3 regions of the Pantoea sp. SGAir0183 genome follow, and region 1 is predicted to be linked to each of the others. Evidence: riboswitches for the same ligand, from Rfam matches in the RefSeq annotation. Region 1 holds a riboswitch; each other region holds the start of a gene.

What was found. A riboswitch is a leader RNA that binds a small molecule or an ion and turns the genes downstream of it on or off. The one in region 1 is predicted to bind fluoride.
Region 2: another riboswitch for fluoride. It lies ahead of crcB (fluoride efflux transporter CrcB); the one in region 1 lies ahead of C1N59_RS18365 (DHHA2 domain-containing protein).
Region 3: another riboswitch for fluoride. It lies ahead of C1N59_RS23190 (DHHA2 domain-containing protein); the one in region 1 lies ahead of C1N59_RS18365 (DHHA2 domain-containing protein).

Annotation. Positions count from the first base shown of each region.
Region 1 is NZ_CP028053.1:3,942,360-3,951,809, forward strand. Features, by position in the region: gene C1N59_RS18340 (FRG domain-containing protein) at 1-644, opposite strand, end outside; partial or broken gene umuC (translesion error-prone DNA polymerase V subunit UmuC) at 734-1,786, opposite strand; gene C1N59_RS18350 (YncE family protein) at 2,015-3,013, shown strand; gene C1N59_RS18355 (TDT family transporter) at 3,165-4,325, shown strand; gene C1N59_RS18360 (uracil-DNA glycosylase family protein) at 4,322-4,921, shown strand; fluoride riboswitch at 4,971-5,040, shown strand; gene C1N59_RS18365 (DHHA2 domain-containing protein) at 5,119-6,027, shown strand; gene C1N59_RS18370 (universal stress protein) at 6,024-6,449, shown strand; gene eno (phosphopyruvate hydratase) at 6,465-7,754, shown strand; gene C1N59_RS18380 (2,3-bisphosphoglycerate-dependent phosphoglycerate mutase) at 7,798-8,505, shown strand; gene crcB (fluoride efflux transporter CrcB) at 8,508-8,882, shown strand; gene C1N59_RS18390 (VOC family protein) at 9,049-9,450, opposite strand.
Region 2 is NZ_CP028053.1:246,945-253,266, forward strand. Features, by position in the region: gene C1N59_RS01140 (MFS transporter) at 1-571, opposite strand, end outside; gene C1N59_RS01145 (GntR family transcriptional regulator) at 741-1,643, opposite strand; gene C1N59_RS01150 (zinc-binding alcohol dehydrogenase family protein) at 1,783-2,811, shown strand; gene C1N59_RS01155 (nucleoside hydrolase) at 2,848-3,771, opposite strand; fluoride riboswitch at 4,007-4,083, shown strand; gene crcB (fluoride efflux transporter CrcB) at 4,177-4,554, shown strand; gene C1N59_RS01165 (alpha/beta hydrolase) at 4,578-5,183, opposite strand; gene C1N59_RS01170 (GNAT family N-acetyltransferase) at 5,376-6,322, shown strand, end outside.
Region 3 is NZ_CP028067.1:367-6,688, reverse strand. Features, by position in the region: gene C1N59_RS23215 (VOC family protein) at 1-228, shown strand, start outside; gene crcB (fluoride efflux transporter CrcB) at 395-769, opposite strand; partial or broken gene C1N59_RS23205 (2,3-diphosphoglycerate-dependent phosphoglycerate mutase) at 772-1,476, opposite strand; partial or broken gene eno (phosphopyruvate hydratase) at 1,520-2,808, opposite strand; partial or broken gene C1N59_RS23195 (universal stress protein) at 2,824-3,247, opposite strand; partial or broken gene C1N59_RS23190 (DHHA2 domain-containing protein) at 3,244-4,151, opposite strand; fluoride riboswitch at 4,230-4,299, opposite strand; gene C1N59_RS23185 (uracil-DNA glycosylase family protein) at 4,349-4,648, opposite strand; partial or broken gene C1N59_RS23180 (C4-dicarboxylate ABC transporter) at 4,942-5,980, opposite strand; partial or broken gene C1N59_RS23175 (YncE family protein) at 6,236-6,322, opposite strand, start outside.

The DNA of each region.
Region 1 (9,450 bases):
TCAGGAAATAGATAAGAATTCATACCATTTTTTGAGTGCTTGTAAGCTTTGTGCATGGTACTAACCGTCTGGGTATTAAGCCCCCAAATACATAAACTACCATCCTTTCTAAAGCCTGTATTAAGACCTTCCAGAGCAGGAGCAGTAGCAAAAAAAGCAGCTACAAAAGGACTGTAGCTCCAGTCAAGCAGGCGAGTTGGTACACCATAGTGCTGTGCTAAAGCCGCCGCTTCCAACATGTCTTCAGGCAACCAGATTGCATCTGGGTCCCATTCAGACATGGTGTCCAACTCGGTTTTTTCGTATAAAATATTGCGCAGGGTTCTGGAGGCGGGTAACTGTAAGCCCTGCATGTCTGCTTGACGATAAAAGTCTCTTATAAGTTGATATTCAATTATAGGCGAAATGCACTGAGAAATAGCATCACCCGGATGCACCTCCAAAAAAATTTTAGTTTTATTAATCATTTCTTTTTGAACTGTTTCTCTTAAGGCATATGGTGTTAGTTTATACTCTGAATTTCCTTGCCCTCTAAAAATAAACATACTGAGGTTGTTATCCCTGTAAAAATTTGACCATGGCGACAAGGCACTCATCAACTCTTCAGCTTTATCAAAATGCTTGCTAAAAATCATTTCACTCATAAATAAACCTCTAAAAGTTATTATCCATACCCAAATTTGAAAGAATTAATAAAGAGTATATCTGAGAAATGTCGATCCATTTGGTTCGGTCAAAGCCTGGCTATGGGTATTTCACTCCAGCGTGTGGTATAGGCTGGGGACAACATTTCGCGCTTCATCTGCCATGCCGGCGCTATTCCTCGGCCGGCAAACCAGATATTCCCCATCCCGGTCTGATTTATATGGTCAATCACCTGCATCAGAGGCTTGCTGTTCGCTCTGGGTTGAACTTCGTCGAAGAGGTTGAGCTGGGCAACACCTGAGGGAGTGAAGTCGTTCAGCATAACGCCTGCTTTGGCATAGCGATGGCCGCTTATCCACACCCGATCAAGTGCTCTTATTGCAGCCTCTATAATGTCTCTGGAATCCTGACTGGGCGACATCAGTGTCTCTGAAGCCACGTTACCGTAGTAAGTCTCCCCGGGCGAAAAAGGTGAGGTTTTGATGAAGGCACAAACCTGTCTGCAGTATTGCTTTTCCCCTCTCAATTTTACGGCCGCCCGTTCGGCATGCTGACAGATTGCCTGCCTCATGTGTTCATACTCGGTGACCCTTTCGCCAAAAGAACGGGAGCACACGATCTGCTGCTTCGCCGGCGGTGCCTCTTCCAGACTGATACAGCTCTCGCCGTTCAGCTCACGCACCGTTCGCTCCAGTACCACGCTGAAGTGTTTACGGATCATTGCAGAATTGGCGCGGGCGAGCTCCAGTGCGGTTGTAATTCCCATGCTGTTCAGTTTTTTGGCTATGCGCCTGCCGACTCCCCAGACCTCCTCAACGGGCTGGCGGGCCAGCATCTTCTCAGCCCGGACGTGCGATGTGACGGCCAGCACGCCGCCAAACTGGGGCCACTCCTTGCTGCTCCACTGGGCTGATTTTGCAAGCGTTTTGGTTTTGCCTATACCGACCCCAACCGTAAGGCCGGTATGTTCACGCACACTGCGCCGTACTTCGCGGCCAAACGTCTCGAAATCCGTGCAAAAATCGATTCCACGAACGTCCAGAAACATCTCATCAATCGAATACTGTTCCACGCGAGGTGACAGAGCCTCTAAAACGCTCATTACCCTGTTCGACATCGAGGCGTTTATGTGGAATGCAATTTAAACAAAAAAAATCAGTTACCATTCCTCTGAAGTTTATTTTCTGAACAGGAATTATTCAGCCTTGAACTACCTCAGTATGCTTACTGACAGGGGGGAAGGTTGAGGGTGGTAAGACATAGTCGGAAAATCGATTTCCCCGCCAGGATTTAATCTGCCACGCTTACTCTGAAGCCCTCAATCGGGCAATGAGTCTTATCCCTTACCCACCCCAATGCAGGAAAAATGATGATAAAAAAATACAGGATCCCGGGACTGACCGCGGTGGCGTTTCTTCTTATCAGCACCCTCGCCGGTGCCGCAGAGGAACGCTGGACGTTTGACGGCGATATCCACAACAATTCCCTTGCTGTCAGTCCCGATGAGAAAACGGCGGTGGCGTCCTACAGTGAGCGCTCTGAGGTGGTGGTCTACGACCTGGCTGCCGGGAAAGTCAGAAAGGTGCTGAAGGGATACGTCACGCCCCGCAATGCGCTTTTCTCCCCCGACGGGAAGGCCGTATATCTTTCAGACAGCAGCCTCGGCGTGGTCAGAAAAATCAGCACCGGGACGCTTGATGTGGAGACCTCGCTGCCGCTGGGGCCCGGGGCATTCGGCACAGCTATCAGCCGTGACGGTCAGCGCCTGTATGTGAATAACGAGGCCGCCAGCACGCTCTCGGTGTATGACCTGACGCACAACCGGCCCGTTGCGGTCGTGACGGGTTTTGCCCAGCCCCGTCAGGGCATAAAAATCAGCCCGGACGGCAAAACCGTCTACGTCACTAACTTTAAGGGCGATAAAATTACCCTGGTTGACGCCGTAACGGGCGAGATTCGCGGCGAGATAACAGGCTTCAGCAAGCTGCGCGCCATTTCAGTCAGCGCCGACGGCCGCACACTGTACGCGGCTAACAGCGGCAGCAACACCATCGCCGTGGTTGACACGCAGAAGCTCGCCATTACGGCAACCATTCCCGTGGGGCAGGATCCTTACGGTGCCGCCCTGACGCCGGATAACCGCTATGTTTACAGCGGCAACCTGGGCGACAACAGCCTCTCCGTTATTGATACCGCCGCCGGTAAGGTGGTCTCCACCGTTACCGGACTGGATGCGCCCCGTCAGGCCATCGTTTTCAGCAAAGACGGTGCCCGCGCGTGGGTGCTGAATAAAGACCTCAGCATTGCGGTCGTTGACCTGAAACAGAACCGCGTCACGGCCACGATTAAAAGCCCGCCGCAGGCCTGATTCAGTCCTTCCCTCACTCCGGCGGTGTGACGGTCCTTCCCGGAGTGGGAGAGTCTAACCACTTTTACTGGTTTATTTTAACTGAATAACCTGTTTTAAAGATTTAACCCGACGTGCCTATACTCTTTCTGTCTACTCAGGAGATTACGGCATGAACGATAAAATATTTACCCTGCATAACGGAGCGCGCCCGCTGAGCGCGCTGAGCAGCCCGAAAGAGGCCATACGTCAGTTCACGCCTAACTGGTTCGCCGCGACCATGGGGACCGGTATCCTGTCTCTGTCTCTGGCGCAGTTCCCCTGGCCGGTTCCGGGATTACGCCTCGTCGCCGAGGGACTCTGGATGTTTAACATCTTCCTGTTCAGCGTCTTTGCCGTGATGTATCTGGCCCGCTGGGTGATGTACTTCGGTGAGGCAAAGCGCATCTTTGGCCATTCAACGGTGTCCATGTTCTTCGGCACCATCCCGATGGGCATGGCCACCATCATCAACGGGCTGCTGGCGTTTGGCCTCCCCCGGTGGGGGGCTGACGTCATTCCCGTAGCGCACGCCCTGTGGTGGCTGGACGTGGCGATGTCGCTGCTGTGTGGCGTGTGTATTCCCTACATGATGTTTACCCGGCAGCAGCACAGCATTGACCAGATGACCGCCGTCTGGTTACTGCCGGTCGTGGCCGCCGAGGTTGCGGCAGTCAGTGGCGGCCTGCTGGCACCGCACATTGCCGACCCCCACGCGCAGCTCGGCATCATTATTACCAGCTACGTGCTGTGGGCGTACTCGGTGCCGGTGGCGCTGAGCATCCTCGCCATCCTGCTGCTGCGTATGGCGCTGCACAAGCTACCACACGAAAGCATGGCGGCCTCAAGCTGGCTGGCACTGGGGCCGATTGGTACCGGCTCGCTGGGGATGCTGGTCATCGGCGGAGATGCGCCCGGGGTGTTTGCCGCGGCGGGCATGCCGGAAATCGGTCATATCGCGCAGGGCGTGGGGTTCGTTGCCGGCATTCTCTTCTGGGGCTGCGGCCTGTGGTGGATGCTGCTGGCCACGCTGATAACCGTGCGATACTTCCGTGAAGGCATTCCGTTCAATCTGGGATGGTGGGGCTTTACCTTCCCGCTGGGCGTGTACACGGTCGCCACGCTGAAGCTGTCCACCCTCGTTGACCTGGCGTTCTTTAAAGGCTTCGGTGCGCTTCTTGTCGTCATGCTGGCCGCCATGTGGCTGCTGGTCGCGGTGAAGACGGTGCGCGGGGCATGGAGCGGGAAACTGTTTGTTTCCCCCTGTCTGGCAGGCCTGGACCGGAAGCCGTGAGTGAAACCTGCACGTCGCTGCTGGACCCGTTTTTACGCGAGGAACGCCTCGCGGCAGTCACCGCGCCGCACGTGGCCGCGCTGAATCGCTGGGTCAGCGGGCTGCGTCAGCACGGCGTGGAGCTGCCGTGGTTTGATCCGGCCGACGGCGGGACCGGGGCCGGACTGCTCGTCCTGCTGCAGTCGCCGGCGCGCAGCAGCCCGTCACCCCGGTTTGTGTCGCGGGATAACCCGGGGCCGGCCCAGCAGAACCTGGGGCGGTTTCTGGCGGAAGCCGGTATTGCGCGCCGGGACAGCGTGCTGTGGAATACGGTGCCCTGGGTCAGCGACGGGCCGCAGAAACGGCCCTCAGCGGCGGACATCCGCAGCGGCTGCGCCTGGCTTGAGGACGTGCTGGCGTATCTGCCCGCGCTGCGCGTGGTGGTGCTGGCCGGTGCCGTAGCGGCTCAGGCCCGCGGGACGGTCAGTCATCAGTGCCCCGGCGTCACGGTGCTGAAGATGCCTCACCCCAGTCCGCTTTCACTTTGCACAAGCCCGGCGGTGCCGGAAAACATCCGCCGGGTGCTCCGCGAAGCACGCGCTGCGCTGGCGGGCTGAGGGTGCCAGCAGAATAATACTGACAGGCTTTCCGTCTGGCTCTATACTCAGAGTACAGGGTGATGGCGTTCCACCTTTCCCAACCGCTCCGTTCCGGAGCTGATGACGCCTGATGTGACTCTTGATTTTCAGGAGGTGCGTCAGGCCGTCCTTACTTTCCTCCCGGCCTGCGTACTTCCCTTTACGGGGAGAGACCCTTGATACACGTTTTTGGCCACATCAATCCTGACAGCGACGCCATCTGCACGGCGGTCGTCACCGCTCACTGGCTGACCGGGCGCGGCATGGACGCCCGCGCATGGCGTCTCGGCGAGGCTAACCGGGAAACCCGCTTTATCTTTGACACCGCCGGTCTTACGCTGCCGCCGCTGCTCGCTATTCCGCTGCAGGATGAACGGGTGTGGCTGGTCGATTTCACCGAGCCGGCGCAGGGGCCTGACGACCTGCTCCGGAGCAACGTCGTGGGCATCACTGACCACCACCGGCTGGGCGGGCTGATAACGCAACTGCCGCCGGAGGTGCATATCCGCCCGGTTGGCAGCAGCGCCACGCTGCTCTGGCTGCTGATGGACGCTGAAGCGCGCCGCACGCTGCCCCCGACGCTCGCCGTGCTTCTGCTGGGCGCACTCCTGAGTGACACCGTGAATCTTCGCTCGCCGACCACCACCGAAGACGATATCCGTTCGGCGACCGAACTGGGCGTGCTGTCCGGCGTAAACCGCAGAGCCTTCGCCCGTGACCTCCTCACCGCCAAAACGGACGTCAGCGGCCTCAGCGCCCAGCAGCTGCTGGGCAGGGACCTCAAGGCCTTCGTCATTGCCGGCACCGACGTGCGCATTGCCCAGATTGAGGTCAGCTCACCGACACAGGTTGCCCCCGTGATGGACGACCTGCTCGCTGCCCTGGCGTATCTGGCGGACCAGTCGGGTGCCGGGCTGACGGTGCTGATGTTGACCGACATTCGCGCCGGGTTTTCAACGCTTTACTTCGCCGGGCGGGAGAGCGTTAACGCGGCCTCCTGCTCCGTACCGGGCATGCTCAGCCGCAAAAAACAGCTTCTGCCGTGGCTTGAGTCCCGCCTTAACCAGAACGGGAGTTCATTATGACCTGCTACACCCACGCACTGATACTTGTGAACGACAAAGACGACGGCACCCTCCTGCTGAAACGGGCGGTCGCGCTGGCGCAGCCGCTCGGCATGAAAATCACCCTGGCCCACATCAGCGACGACTACCGGGAAATGAACTACGTGTCCGACAGCCTGATGGACGACGTCGTGTCGGAAGAGGTGCTGAAAGCCAAAGCGTTTATGAGCGAGCTGGCGGCCTCCGTGCCTGAGGCGGTAGACACGCGGGAGCTGGTGACCATGCGCCGCTTTGAGGACGTGGAGAAGTGCATCAATGAGCTGGGCGTGGACCTCGTGCTTGCCGGGCACCGCAACCGCTTTATGGGAATGCTGACGTCCCGCTCGGCGGAATACATCAACCACCTCACGGTGGATGTGCTTATTACTCACCTGAATGACTAAACCGGGAGAAACGCTATGCACTTTACACTGGATAACGTGACCGCCCGGGAAATTCTTGACTCTCGCGGCAACCCCACCGTTGAAGTTGAGGCCCGGACCCCGGACGGGATGATGGCACGCGCCTCGGTGCCTTCCGGGGCCAGCACCGGGTCGCGCGAGGCCGCAGAGCGCCGCGACGGTGACGCACAACGTTTTGGCGGCAAAGGCGTGCTGGATGCCGTCAGGGCGGTTAATACGGAAATCTGCGAAGCCGTGCGCGGCCTGGACGTGCGCGAGCAGCGGCAGCTGGACAACATCATGCTGATGCTGGACGGCACGGAGAACAAGAGTCGCCTGGGTGCCAATGCCATTCTGGGCGTATCGCTGGCGGTGGCCCGGCTGGCGGCACAGGCCTCGCACGAGCCGCTGTGGCGCTACCTGGGGGGCCTGCAGGCGAATCTGCTGCCCGTGCCGTGCATGAACATCATCAACGGCGGCGTGCACGCCCGCGGTCAGGGCGCGGACTTCCAGGAGTTCATGATAGCGCCACACGGGGCACCCACGCTGCGCGAGGCCGTGCGTCAGGGCAGCGAGGTCTACCAGGCGCTGCGCCAGATCCTGCTGGACAAAAAACTCTCAGCGGCAGTGGGCGACGAAGGCGGTTTTGCGCCCGCCGTGTCGTCGAACCGTGACCCGCTGGCGTTTATCGTACAGGCGATTGAGAAGGCGGGATACAGGCCCGGAGAGGACATCAGCATCTGCATGGACCCTGCCTCAAGTGAGTTTTTCGCTGACGGTCAGTATCATCTGCGCACCGAGGGCAGCGCGCTGAGCGCGGCGGAAATGACGGCATACTACGGCGAGCTGATGGACCAGTTTCCGGTCATCCTGCTGGAAGACGGCCTGGCCGAGGACGACTGGGCGGGCTGGAAGCATCTGCACCAGCAGCTTGCGGGCAGGGCCGAGCTGGTTGGTGACGACCTGTTTGTAACCAACGTGAAGTACATCCAGCGCGGCATTGACGAAAACCTCGCCAGCGCCGCGCTGATCAAGCTCAATCAGATAGGCTCGCTCAGCGAAACGCTGGACGCCGTGGCTCTCTGCCAGCGGCACGGCTGGGGTGCGTTCATGTCTCACCGCAGCGGGGAAACCACGGACACGTTCCTTGCCGATCTGACGGTGGCCCTGCGCGCGGGACACCTGAAAACCGGCGCGCCGTGCCGCGGCGAACGCGTGGAAAAGTACAACCAGCTGATGCGCATTGAGCAGGCGCTGGGTGAGGACGCGCACTACGCGGGGCTTCATGCGTTTGTGCGCCGCACGTAACACATCCGCCGGACGGTCCCCGTCCGGCAAAGAAGGAATGCCTGTGGCCCCTGCAACGCTGATCCTCCTGCGGCACGGCGAAAGCCAGTGGAACCGGGAAAACCGTTTTACCGGCTGGACGGACGTGCCGCTGACGGTCAGGGGGCGGCAGGAGGCCGACCGGGCCGGTGACGCGCTGCGGGCAGCGGGCCTTATGCCCGACCGTGTCTTCACCTCGGTGATGACACGCTGCGTTCACACGGTCTGGCGGGTGCTGGACCGTCTTGACCGAAGCTGGACGCCCGTGGAAAAGAGCTGGCGACTGAACGAGCGCCACTACGGTGCGCTGCAGGGGCTGAACAAGGACGACGCTGCCCGGATGATGGGGGAAGAGACCGTCCGGCTATGGCGCAAAAGCTTCAGCGGCATTCCGCCCGCAGACGCGGAGGCTCCGGCGCAGCTGCGTCGGGATCTGCGCTACCGCCGCGTTGCGCTGGCCGACCTGCCTGCAACGGAAAGCCTGGAAATGACGCTGCGTCGCGTCATGCCATACTGGCACCACGTTGTGGTGCCACAGCTGCGCTGCGGAAGTACCGTTCTGATTGTGGCGCACGGCAACACGCTGCGCGCCCTGACCGCCTTTCTGAACGGCATGCCCCACGACAGCGTGGCACAGCTGCACATCCCGACCGGCGTGCCGGTTGTATATGAAATGGATACGGCCGCACAGGTCGTGTGCCGTTATGTTCTGAATATTAAAAAAAAGGAGTGAACGTGAATCAGCTTTTTGCCGTCATCACCGGCGGTGCTTTAGGGTGTGTTATCCGCTGGCAGCTGGGCGCGCGCCTGAACGCGCTTTTTCCGGACCTGCCGCCGGGGACGCTGCTGGTCAACCTGCTGGGTGGATTTATCATCGGGGCGGCGCTGGCGTATTTTCTGCGCCATCCCGGCCTCGATCCGGCCTGGCGGCTGCTCATTACCACCGGGCTGTGTGGCGGAATGACGACCTTCTCCACATTCTCAGCTGAGGTTTTTGCCCTGCTGCAGTCAGGCAGCTATGCCTGGGCAGCCGCCTCGGTGCTGATACACGTGCTGGGTTCGCTGGCCATGACGGCGGCCGGATTTTATATCATGACGCTGTGTGGTTAACCCGGACCGTACGGCCTCTATCCAGGGGAGACCTCAGTGCAGCGACCGCTGCACTGAGGTCAGACAGTTCAGTATATTGTTCAGAAGCGCTCTCTGCGGGCCTGATCCGACAGGGTTTACGCCTGTAAGGCTTCCCCTAAATCCGGGACACTGTCGTGACAGAGTTTCAGGTCTGCCTGTTCTGGTAAAGGTCCCAGCGATTGCCATAGATGTCCTCAAACACGACAACCATTCCGTATTCTTCCTCGCGCGGCTCCTGACAGAAGTGGACGCCTTTTGCCTTCATAGCATTGTAGTCGCGCCAGAAGTCGTCGGTCTGCAGGAACAGAAAAACCCGTCCGCCGCACTGGTTGCCGATAAAGCCTTCCTGCCGGTCGTTCGACGCGCGGGCAAGAAGAATAGCACAGTCGCTGTCAGGGTCCGGCGTCACCACGACCCAGCGCTTACCCGGCTGCGGCGTGTCCTCAATCAGGGTAAAGCCCAGCTTATCAGTGTAATACTCAATTGCACGATCGTAGTCATCGACCACGACAGCCACATACCCCATACATCGCTTCTGTTTTCTCAT
Region 2 (6,322 bases), 670 kb from region 1:
GCAGCATCATGGCCGCCAGGATCGGCGGCGCCACCGATAATCCGATCATCGAGGCGGCGTTAAACATCCCCATCGGCATCCCGCGATCTTTAATATTGAACCAGTCATTGATGACCTTTACGCCGCATGGATTCATGGGCGCTTCACCCATCCCGAGGCCAATGCGCACCAACACGAACTGAGTAAAGTTATGCACCAGTCCGGACGCGGCCTGGAAAAGTGACCAGATGAACATGCCCACGCCCAGCATAATACGTGGGCCTTTGCGGTCCAGCAGGGCGCCAGCGGGCAGTTGTGCCAGCCCGTAAGCCAGCGAAAATGCCGAGAGCAGCACGCCAATTTCCGTCGCGCTCAGCCCCATCTCCTCACGAATCGTCATATTGGCCACCGACAGCGAGCTGCGATCAAGGTAGTTAATGATGGCGGCAAGCAGCAGCAACAGCATGGCGGTAATCTGGACTTTACGGATGCGCGGCGAGCGCACGATATCACTGCGCAACGGCACAAACGCCTCATCAGGTGCAGCGGCGGCGGGCGAGGTTGAACGATCAATAACCGATCTGTTTTCCATGGCAATCTCCCTGAGCAGGCGATTTATCATTATTGTGAGCATTAAGGATGCCCGACGGCACAGGGCCGCCGGCGCGTTGCGATGAAGAGTAAGGGCGATAAAGCAGAGATGTTGTAAAGTTGTTTCAAAATCGTGCGAGAGCTAATGCTTTGCGGTTTTTAATCGGTTTTTAATTGTACTGATTAATGCTGCGGATCATGGATCGCTTGGCTGTGGCCAGATGACTGTGCAGGGCGCAAAGCGCATCCACATCCCGGCGACCGATTAACGCAGACAAAATCGCCATATGCTCCTCCAGGGCAACGATGTTGCGCTGCTTCAGATCGCTTTCATCCCACTGATAGTGCGAATGGAAAATAACGGAAATAATCTCCAGCGACTGATTAAAGAACGGGTTATTGGCGGCAGACAGAATCAGCGAGTGCAACTGCTTATCCAGCGCCGCAAAATGGCGATAGTTGCTGGCAATGGTCTCACGCATCGATCGGTGCCGATCCAGTAGATCGCGCGCCTGAATCCAGCGTTCATCGTCCATGGGCAAATTTAAAAAACGCGTCAGGGCATGGGTTTCCAGCATTTCACGTAGCTCAAACAGCTTTTCCGCATACGTCTGCGAAAACTTTTTCATCTGCCAGTGGCCGCGTTTGACCGGTTCCAGCAGGTTGTAGCGCATAAAATGCAGTAAGAATTCGCGCACGGCCACCGGGCTGACATTGGCCTGCTTTGCCAGTTGCAGCTCGCTGAAGGTATCGCCGGGCTGCAACTGTCGCTGATTGATCAGATCGAAAAAACGCTTTTCAACCAGACTGGCCTGTTGATCAATCGGCGGCATCACCGCGTTCAGGCTGTCCTGCGCCTCCGGCGCGCGCACAATAACCCAGCTGTCTTTGACTTTTTCCAGTACGCCTCGCTCATGCAGATAACTCAGCACATGACGCACGGTCGTGCGGCTGACCGTGAACATTTCGGCCAGGGCGGCCTGCGGTGGCAGCGGCGACTGAACGTGGCCCTGGGCGATGCTTTCCAGCATATGGTTGATGACGTTATGGCGTAAATTTTGGCTGCGGCTCATGCGGGGGCTCCGGTTTTTTATGCATTAAAAACCATTGAAGGCCCAAAAAAGCCGTTCTGGTTCACAAAGTGAGAAGAGGGGAATACGGTGCCGCAGCCAGATTCGCCATAACTGCGCTTTTGATAACCGGAGAGGGGCCATGACCACTATGAAAGCCTTAGTCATCGCAGAACCGCGTTCGCTGGTCTGGGCTAAACGCCCTCAACCCCGGCCTGCCGCGACTGAAGCGCTGCTTAAAATCGTCAGCGCAGGCATTTGCGGCACCGACATTCATGCCTGGGCAGGAAACCAACCCTTTTTTAGCTATCCGCGTGTCCTCGGCCATGAACTCTGTGCGGAGGTGGTGGAGACAGGGGCTGCCGTTCACGATTTAGCCGCAGGACAGCGGGTGGCACTGATTCCCTATCTCTCCTGTTTTGAATGCGATGCCTGCCGCAGCGGTAAAACCAACTGCTGCGAAAACATTTCGGTGATGGGTGTCCATCAGGATGGCGGCTTTAGCGACTATCTTTGCGTACCGGCAGCTAACCTGCTGGTGGTGGACGATCTTGCGCCAGAAGCCGCAGCGCTCATTGAGCCTTTTGCCATCAGCGCCCACGCGGTGCGGCGAGCGGCGGTGGCGCAGGGCGAGCAGGTGCTGGTCGTGGGGGCGGGGCCGATCGGCCTGGGGGCTGCCGCCATTGCCGCTGCTAACGGCGCGCAGGTGGTGGTCGCGGATACCAGTGATTACCGCCGTCAGCACGTCAGCCAGCAGTTGGGCCTCTGTGCGCTCAATCCGGCTGATGCGGCGTTTATAATCTCACTGCGAAACGAATTTGATGGCAGGCTGCCGTTGAAGGTGCTTGATGCCACAGGCAATCCTGCGGCGATGAACGCGGCCGTGAGCCTGATTCGCCATGGCGGAACAATCGTGTACGTCGGTCTGCATAAAGGGGATTTGGTGATTCCTGACAGTGAGTTTCACAAGAAGGAGAGCACGATCATGGGTAGCCGTAACGCCACCCGTGAGGATTTTGATCGGGTGCGTGAACTCATGGCGGCCGGGACGTTACGTGCCGATATGATGCTCAACCGGCGTTTCGCGTTTTCGACACTGGCAGAACACTTTGAGGCGCAGGTCATCAACAATCGAGCGTTAATTAAGGGCGTTATCGATTTTGATCGCTGAAGCCGGAGACAACGGGGTGCGCTGTCTCCGCACGCGCTACGCCGTTCCGGAGAGCGACTGGAAAAAGTGGCGACGCACGGCGTCGGCATCCACGCCCAATGCGATGCGTTGTCGGGGCAAATCGCGAAAAGGGTTGTGACGGGAAGCCAGCGTGCTGATCTGGCGCACCGTCTGACCACAGGCGATGCCTTCGGTAATCACCCGCAGTGGGCTTTCCACCAGCGTAAATGCCTCGGGCAAACACAGCCAGGATATCGTCAGCGTGTCATGCAACGCCATTCCCGCAAATCCTTCCTTCTCAAGACTGTACGCCAGATAAGGGCGGCAGATCGCCCGCAGGATCGGCTGTTGCAGTTGATCCACCTCATCGCTATTGATCAACACTTTATGGGTAACATCCAGCGGGATCAGCATAACCGGCAAGGCCGAGGACAGGACCTGATCCGCAGCATGAGGATCTTTCCAGATATTAAATTCACTGAACGGTGTCACATTCCCGCTGTGGCCATCGGTACCAAAGGCGCCGCCCATGATGACCAGTTCTTTGACCAGCGGGATAATATCCGGTGCCTGATTGATGGCGCTGGCGATATTGGTAAGGGGACCGATTGCCACCAGTGTAATGACGCCGGGATTAGCACGAACGCTGTCGATAATAAACTGCACGGCACCGGGCGCGTCGTCGCTAAACGGATTATCAAACGCATCCCCTAAACCGTCTTCACCATGCAGCCTGGCAGGTGCGCTCGGTTCCCGTGCCAGCGGACGGGCGCAGCCGCGGTACACCGGCACGTCAATCGCCATTTTCTGGCAAAAGAGCCGCGCATTTTTCACCGCCTGGCCCACGGCAACGTTGCCGAATACCGTGGTAATGCCCAGCAGATGTTGCGTCCGCGCGGCATAGGCCAGCGCAAAGGCATCATCCACGCCGATATCAGTATCAAAAATGACAGTGCGCACAGGATTCTCCAGAAAGCGTGAGCGCCTCACCCGGGGCGACAATCATTGTGCGGGCGCGGCAAGCGTAAAAGCCGTCATTTATTTAAGCGGAAAACGGAAAAAGGGGAAACCTGAATTCTCCCCCCTTTTAAGGCTACCCGCGTCGGGTTTTTAACGCTGCATGTCAGCCGCACATCACGGGCGCGCGCGTTCACATGGTCTGAGTTGCCAGTCAGAAAAAGGCATCGTATGATTGCCTGCGCAAGGTGATGGCGTTCCACCTTCCCCAACCGCCAGCAGGTTTCCCCTGCGGCTGATGACGCCTGACACTATCCTTTATCCTTTCGTGGGAGCGGGAGCGTCAGGTGCCGGTATTTGCTGACCCTCCACCGTCTTCTGCACAATGCCTGTTAACGGGAGTATAAGATGTTAAAACCGCTATTCGCTGTGATCGTGGGCGGCAGCGTAGGTTGTGTACTGCGTTGGTGGTTCGGTATGCGTTTCAATGCGTTTTTCCCCAATCTTCCACCGGGTACGTTGCTGGTGAATCTGATTGGCGGCTTTGTGATCGGGGCGGCCATGGCCTGGTTTATCAAAAATCCCCAGCTCGATCCCGCCTGGCGGTTACTGATCATTACAGGCTTATGTGGCGGTCTCACCACGTTTTCCACGTTTACCGCAGAGTTAATGACCCTGTTGCAGTCCGGAAAATATCTCTGGGCCATGAGCAGCGCGCTGGTGCATGTCATTGGCTCGTTGCTGATGAGTTTTGCCGGTTTCGCGCTGATTAACCTGTTGGGTTAACGCCGCCGCGAAACCGGATGCAGTCAGTCCTGCAGACACTGAGCGATGAAGCTGGCGGCGTGCAGGGCGCCCTCGGCTGAAATCGTGTGGCCAGTCTGTGGCTCAATCAATGCCTCGACCGGAACCGCCGCAGCTTTCAGGCGGGCCGCGGCTGACTCGCTTTCGCTGACGGGGATCACCGCATCAGCCCGGCCATGGATCAGCAGGGCTGGCGTATGCGCGAGAGGTGTCAGTGGGCCGTCAAAGGCCAGTCGGCCGGAAAATGCCACCACGCCCGCCAGGGGATAACGGCCAGAGGCCAGTAGATCTAGCGCCATGATCGAGCCCTGAGAAAAGCCCACCAGGATGACCTTCTCCCAGCATTCTGCCATATCATGCTGCGCCATCAGGTCACGCAGAACGCGGTCAAACGCCTCACGGGCTTCGCGAACCCGCCCTGGACGGTTTTCCGGCGTAATGCCCGCCAGACTGAACCACTGATAGCCCATGCCCTGTTCAAAAGCATAAGGCGCATCCGGTGAGGCAAAGACCACATCGGGTAACAAGCTTGCCCAATAGTCGCCGACAGGTGCCAGATCGTCGCCGTTACTGCCTACGCCGTGCAGAAAAATCACCAGTGCTTTTGCCATGCCGGTTCCTGTAAAAGTTGTGTTGTCTGACAGGTATTTGAACAGTTACACCGGTTAACGTCAAAATCAAACTGACCGCCGGGAAGGCCGCCTGTCGTTCAGGGGAAGGCAAACATTACGTGCCGTCTCCCTTTCCCTGTAACGTAAAACCTGCTTGACTGAAACGTCACCGCTTGCCGTCTGGAGTTATGCATGTCGTTGTTTACCCTGAGCACGTTATCCGACATTCCCGCCGCTGAATGGGATGCGCTGCTGCCTGATGATCAGCCTTTTTTGCGCCATGCCTTTTTGCTGAGCCTTGAAGACAGCGGCAGCGTCAGGCCGGAACGGGGCTGGCAGCCAGCCCATCTGGTCTGGCGTGAGCAGGGTGAACTCTGCGCCGCGCTACCCGGCTACCAAAAAAGCCATTCACAGGGTGAATACGTGTTCGATCACGCCTGGGCCGATGCCTGTCAGCGAGCCGGTATCGCTTACTATCCGAAATGGCTCGGTGCCATTCCCTTCAGCCCGGTAACGGGCGCGCGCGTGCTGGGCAAATCCGATGCCGCTATCCGTCTGCTGTCGAGGCTGCCAGACTGGCTGGAGCGCCAGGCGTTGAGTGGCGCGCATATCAATTTCACCGACTCTCACGCTAACGCGCTGCTGGCGGAACAACCCGACTGGCTGGCGCGGCTGGGCTGCCAGTATCACTGGCACAATCGCGGCTATCGCGACTTCCAGGACTTTCTGGATACGTTGATGTCACGCAAGCGCAAACAGCTGCGCAAGGAACGGGAGCAGGTCGCCCTGAACGGCTTTGAATTTGACTGGTATCGCGGCGATCAACTGCGTGAAGATCAATGGGATTTTGTGTACACCTGCTATGCTAACACGTACTCGGTGCGTGGTCAGCGTCCTTATCTGACGCGTGCCTTTTTTAGCTTACTGGCCGCGCGTCTGCCGGAAAACATTCGCGTCGTCATTGCCCGTTTGCAGCAGCAGCCCGCAGCGATGGCTTTTTACCTTAAAGACGGGGAAAGCCTGTATGGCCGCTACTGGGGCTGCCTGGCGGAATTTAACCAGCTTCACTTCGAAACCTGTTTTTATCAGGGGATGGATTTCGCCATCGCCGAAGGCCTGCAACGCTTCGATGCGGGCGC
Region 3 (6,322 bases), on a different contig from region 1:
CTTGCCCGCGCGTCGAACGACCGGCAGGAAGGCTTTATCGGCAACCAGTGCGGCGGACGGGTTTTTCTGTTCCTGCAGACCGACGACTTCTGGCGCGACTACAATGCTATGAAGGCAAAAGGCGTCCACTTCTGTCAGGAGCCGCGCGAGGAAGAATACGGAATGGTTGTCGTGTTTGAGGACATCTATGGCAATCGCTGGGACCTTTACCAGAACAGGCAGACCTGAAACTCTGTCACGACAGTGTCCCGGATTTAGGGGAAGCCTTACAGGCGTAAACCCTGTCGGATCAGGCCCGCAGAGAGCGCTTCTGAACAATATACTGAACTGTCTGACCTCAGTGCAGCGGTCGCTGCACTGAGGTCTCCCCTGGATAGAGGCCGTACGGTCCGGGTTAACCACACAGCGTCATGATATAAAATCCGGCCGCCGTCATGGCCAGCGAACCCAGCACGTGTATCAGCACCGAGGCGGCTGCCCAGGCATAGCTGCCTGACTGCAGCAGGGCAAAAACCTCAGCTGAGAATGTGGAGAAGGTCGTCATTCCGCCACACAGCCCGGTGGTAATGAGCAGCCGCCAGGCCGGATCGAGGCCGGGATGGCGCAGAAAATACGCCAGCGCCGCCCCGATGATAAATCCACCCAGCAGGTTGACCAGCAGCGTCCCCGGCGGCAGGTCCGGAAAAAACGCGTTCAGGCGCGCGCCCAGCTGCCAGCGGATAACACACCCTAAAGCACCGCCGGTGATGACGGCAAAAAGCTGATTCACGTTCACTCCTTTTTTTTAATATTCAGAACATAACGGCACACGACCTGTGCGGCCGTATCCATTTCATATACAACCGGCACGCCGGTCGGTATGTGCAGCTGTGCCACGCTGTCGTGGGGCATGCCGTTCAGAAAGATGGTCAGGGCGCGCAGCGTGTTGCCGTGCGCCACAATCAGAACGGTACTTCCGCAGCGCAGCTGTGGCACCACAACGTGGTGCCAGTATGGCATGACGCGACGCAGGGTCATTTCCAGGCTTTCCGTTGCAGGCAGGTCGGCCAGCGCAACGCGGCGATAGCGCAGATCCCGACGCAGCTGCGCCGGAGCCTCCGCGTCTGCGGGCGGAATGCCGCTGAAGCTTTTGCGCCATAGCCGGACGGTCTCTTCCCCATCATCCGGGCAGCGTCGTCCTTGTTCAGCCCTGCAGCGCACCGTAGTGGCGCTCGTTCAGTCGCCAGCTCTTTTCCACGGGCGTCCAGCTTCGGTCAAGACGGTCCAGCACCCGCCAGACCGTGTGAACGCAGCGTGTCATCACCGAGGTGAAGACACGGTCGGGCATAAGGCCCGCTGCCCGCAGCGCGTCACCGGCCCGGTCGGCCTCCTGCCGCCCCTGACCGTCAGCGGCACGTCCGTCCAGCCGGTAAAACGGTTTTCCCGGTTCCACTGGCTTTCGCCGTGCCGCAGGAGGATCAGCGTTGCAGGGGCCACAGGCATTCCTTCTTTGCCGGACGGGGACCGTCCGGCGGATGTGTTACGTGCGGCGCACAAACGCATGAAGCCCGCGTAGTGCGCGTCCTCACCCAGCGCCTGCTCAATGCGCATCAGCTGGTTGTACTTTTCCACGCGTTCGCCGCGGCACGGCGCGCCGGTTTTCAGGTGTCCCGCGCGCAGGGCCACCGTCAGATCGGCAAGGAACGTGTCCGTGGTTTCCCCGCTGCGGTGAGACATGAACGCACCCCAGCCGTGCCGCTGGCAGAGAGCCACGGCGTCCAGCGTTTCGCTGAGCGAGCCTATCTGATTGAGCTTGATCAGCGCGGCGCTGGCGAGGTTTTCGTCAATGCCGCGCTGGATGTACTTCACGTTGGTTACAAACAGGTCGTCACCAACCAGCTCGGCCCTGCCCGCAAGCTGCTGGTGCAGATGCTTCCAGCCCGCCCAGTCGTCCTCGGCCAGGCCGTCTTCCAGCAGGATGACCGGAAACTGGTCCATCAGCTCGCCGTAGTATGCCGTCATTTCCGCCGCGCTCAGCGCGCTGCCCTCGGTGCGCAGATGATACTGACCGTCAGCGAAAAACTCACTTGAGGCAGGGTCCATGCAGATGCTGATGTCCTCTCCGGGCCTGTATCCCGCCTTCTCAATCGCCTGTACGATAAACGCCAGCGGGTCACGGTTCGACGACACGGCGGGCGCAAAACCGCCTTCGTCGCCCACTGCCGCTGAGAGTTTTTTGTCCAGCAGGATCTGGCGCAGCGCCTGGTAGACCTCGCTGCCCTGACGCACGGCCTCGCGCAGCGTGGGTGCCCCGTGTGGCGCTATCATGAACTCCTGGAAGTCCGCGCCCTGACCGCGGGCGTGCACGCCGCCGTTGATGATGTTCATGCACGGCACGGGCAGCAGATTCGCCTGCAGGCCCCCCAGGTAGCGCCACAGCGGCTCGTGCGAGGCCTGTGCCGCCAGCCGGGCCACCGCCAGCGATACGCCCAGAATGGCATTGGCACCCAGGCGACTCTTGTTCTCCGTGCCGTCCAGCATCAGCATGATGTTGTCCAGCTGCCGCTGCTCGCGCACGTCCAGGCCGCGCACGGCTTCGCAGATTTCCGTATTAACCGCCCTGACGGCATCCAGCACGCCTTTGCCGCCAAAACGTTGTGCGTCACCGTCGCGGCGCTCTGCGGCCTCGCGCGACCCGGTGCTGGCCCCGGAAGGCACCGAGGCGCGTGCCATCATCCCGTCCGGGGTCCGGGCCTCAACTTCAACGGTGGGGTTGCCGCGAGAGTCAAGAATTTCCCGGGCGGTCACGTTATCCAGTGTAAAGTGCATAGCGTTTCTCCCGGTTTAGTCATTCAGGTGAGTAATAAGCACATCCACCGTGAGGTGGTTGATGTATTCCGCCGAGCGGGACGTCAGCATTCCCATAAAGCGGTTGCGGTGCCGGCAAGCACGAGGTCCACGCCAGCTCATTGATGCACTTCTCCACGTCCTCAAAGCGGCGCATGGTCACCAGCTCCCGCGTGTCTACCGCCTCAGGCACGGAGGCCGCCAGCTCGCTCATAAACGCTTTGGCTTTCAGCACCTCTTCCGACACGACGTCGTCCATCAGGCTGTCGGACACGTAGTTCATTTCCCGGTAGTCGTCGCTGATGTGGGCCAGGGTGATTTTCATGCCGAGCGGCTGCGCCAGCGCGACCGCCCGTTTCAGCAGGAGGGTGCCGTCGTCTTTGTCGTTCACAAGTATCAGTGCGTGGGTGTAGCAGGTCATAATGAACTCCCGTTCTGGTTAAGGCGGGACTCAAGCCACGGCAGAAGCTGTTTTTTGCGGCTGAGCATGCCCGGTACGGAGCAGGAGGCCGCGTTAACGCTCTCCCGCCCGGCGAAGTAAAGCGTTGAAAACCCGGCGCGAATGTCGGTCAACATCAGCACCGTCAGCCCGGCACCCGACTGGTCCGCCAGATACGCCAGGGCAGCGAGCAGGTCGTCCATCACGGGGGCAACCTGTGTCGGTGAGCTGACCTCAATCTGGGCAATGCGCACGTCGGTGCCGGCAATGACGAAGGCCTTGAGGTCCCTGCCCAGCAGCTGCTGGGCGCTGAGGCCGCTGACGTCCGTTTTGGCGGTGAGGAGGTCACGGGCGAAGGCTCTGCGGTTTACGCCGGACAGCACGCCCAGTTCGGTCGCCGAACGGATATCGTCTTCGGTGGTGGTCGGCGAGCGAAGATTCACGGTGTCACTCAGGAGTGCACCCAGCAGAAGCACGGCGAGCGTCGGGGGCAGCGTGCGGCGCGCTTCAGCGTCCATCAGCAGCCAGAGCAGCGTGGCGCTGCTGCCAACCGGGCGGATATGCACCTCCGGCGGCAGTTGCGTTATCAGCCCGCCCAGCCGGTGGTGGTCAGTGATGCCACGACGTTGCTCCGGAGCAGGTCGTCAGGCCCCTGCGCCGGCTCGGTGAAATCGACCAGCCACACCCGTTCATCCTGCAGCGGAATAGCGAGCAGCGGCGGCAGCGTAAGACCGGCGGTGTCAAAGATAAAGCGGGTTTCCCGGTTAGCCTCGCCGAGACGCCATGCGCGGGCGTCCATGCCGCGCCCGGTCAGCCAGTGAGCGGTGACGACCGCCGTGCAGATGGCGTCGCTGTCAGGATTGATGTGGCCAAAAACGTGTATCAAGGGTCTCTCCCCGTAAAGGGAAGTACGCAGGCCGGGAGGAAAGTAAGGACGGCCTGACGCACCTCCTGAAAATCAAGAGTCACATCAGGCGTCATCAGCTCCGGAACGGAGCGGTTGGGAAAGGTGGAACGCCATCACCCTGTACTCTGAGTATAGAGCCAGACGGAAAGCCTGTCAGTATTATTCTGCTGGCACCCTCAGCCCGCCAGCGCAGCGCGTGCTTCGCGGAGCACCCGGCGGATGTTTTCCGGCACCGCCGGGCTTGTGCAAAGTGAAAGCGGACTGGGGTGAGGCATCTTCAGCACCGTGACGCCGGGGCACTGATGACTGACCGTCCCGCGGGCCTGAGCCGCTACGGCACCGGCCAGCACCACCACGCGCAGCGCGGGCAGATACGCCAGCACGTCCTCAAGCCAGGCGCAGCCGCTGCGGATGTCCGCCGCTGAGGGCCGTTTCTGCGGCCCGTCGCTGACCCAGGGCACCGTATTCCACAGCACGCTGTCCGGCGCGCAATACCGGCTTCCGCCAGAAACCGCCCAGGTTCTGCTGGGCCGGCCCCGGGTTATCCCGCGACACAAACCGGGGTGACGGGCTGCTGCGCGCCGGCGACTGCAGCAGGACGAGCAGTCCGGCCCCGGTCCCGCCGTCGGCCGGATCAAACCACGGCAGCTCCACGCCGTGCTGACGCAGCCCGCTGACCCAGCGATTCAGCGCGGCCACGTGCGGCGCGGTGACTGCCGCGAGGCGTTCCTCGCGTAAAACGGGTCCAGCAGCGACGTGCAGGTTTCACTCACGGCTTCCGGTCCAGGCCTGCCAGACAGGGGGAAACAAACAGTTTCCCGCTCCATGCCCCGCGCACCGTCTTCACCGCGACCAGCAGCCACATGGCGGCCAGCATGACGACAAGAAGCGCACCGAAGCCTTTAAAGAACGCCAGGTCAACGAGGGTGGACAGCTTCAGCGTGGCGACCGTGTACACGCCCAGCGGAAGGTAAAGCCCCACCATCCCAGATTGAACGGAATGCCTTCACGGAAGTATCGCACGGTTATCAGCGTGGCCAGCAGCATCCACCACAGGCCGCAGCCCCAGAAGAGAATGCCGGCAACGAACCCCACGCCTGCGCGATATGACCGATTTCCGGCATGCCCGCCGCGGCAAACACCCGGGCGCATCTCCGCCGATGACCAGCATCCCAGCGAGCCGGTACCAATCGGCCCAGTGCCAGCCAGCTTGAGGCCGCCATGCTTTCGTGTGGTAGCTTGTGCAGCGCCATACGCAGCAGCAGGATGGCGGGATGCTCAGCGCCACCGGCACGAGTACGCCCACAGCACGTAGCTGGTAATAATGATGCCGAGCTGCGCGTGGGGGTCGGCAATGTGCGGTGCAGCAGGCCGCCACTGACTGCCGCAACCTCGGCGGCCACGACCGGCAGTAACCAGACGGCGGTCATCTGGTCAATGCTGTGCTGCTGCCGGGTAAACATCATGTAGGGATAACACGCCACACAGCAGCGACATCGCACGTCCAGCCACCACAGGGCGTGCGCTACGGGATAGACGTCAGCCCCACCGGGGGAGGCCCAACGCCAGCAGCCCGTTGATGATGGTGGCCATGCCCATCGGGATGGTGCCGAAGAACATGGACACCGTTGAATGGCCAAGATGCGCTTTGCCTCACCGAAGTACATCACCCAGCGGGCCAGATACATCACGGCAAAGACGCTGAACAGGAAGATGTTAAACATCCAGAGTCCCTCGGCGACGAGGCGTAATCCCGGAACCGGCCAGGGGAACTGCGCCAGAGACAGAGACAGGATACCGGTCCCCATGGTCGCGGCGAACCAGTTAGGCGTGAACTGACGTATGGCCTCTTTCGGGCTGCTCAGCGCGCTCAGCGGGCGCGCTCCGTTATGCAGGGTAAATATTTTATCGTTCATGCCGTAATCTCCTGAGTAGACAGAAAGAGTATAGGCACGTCGGGTTAAATCTTTAAAACAGGTTATTCAGTTAAAATAACCAGTAAAAGGTTAGACTCTCCCACTCCGGAAGGACCGTCACACCGCCGGAGTGAGGGAAGGACTGAATCAGGCCTGCGGCGGGCTTTTAATCGTGGCCGTGACGCGGTTCTTTTCAGGTCAACGACCGCAATGCTGAGGTCTTATTCAGCACCC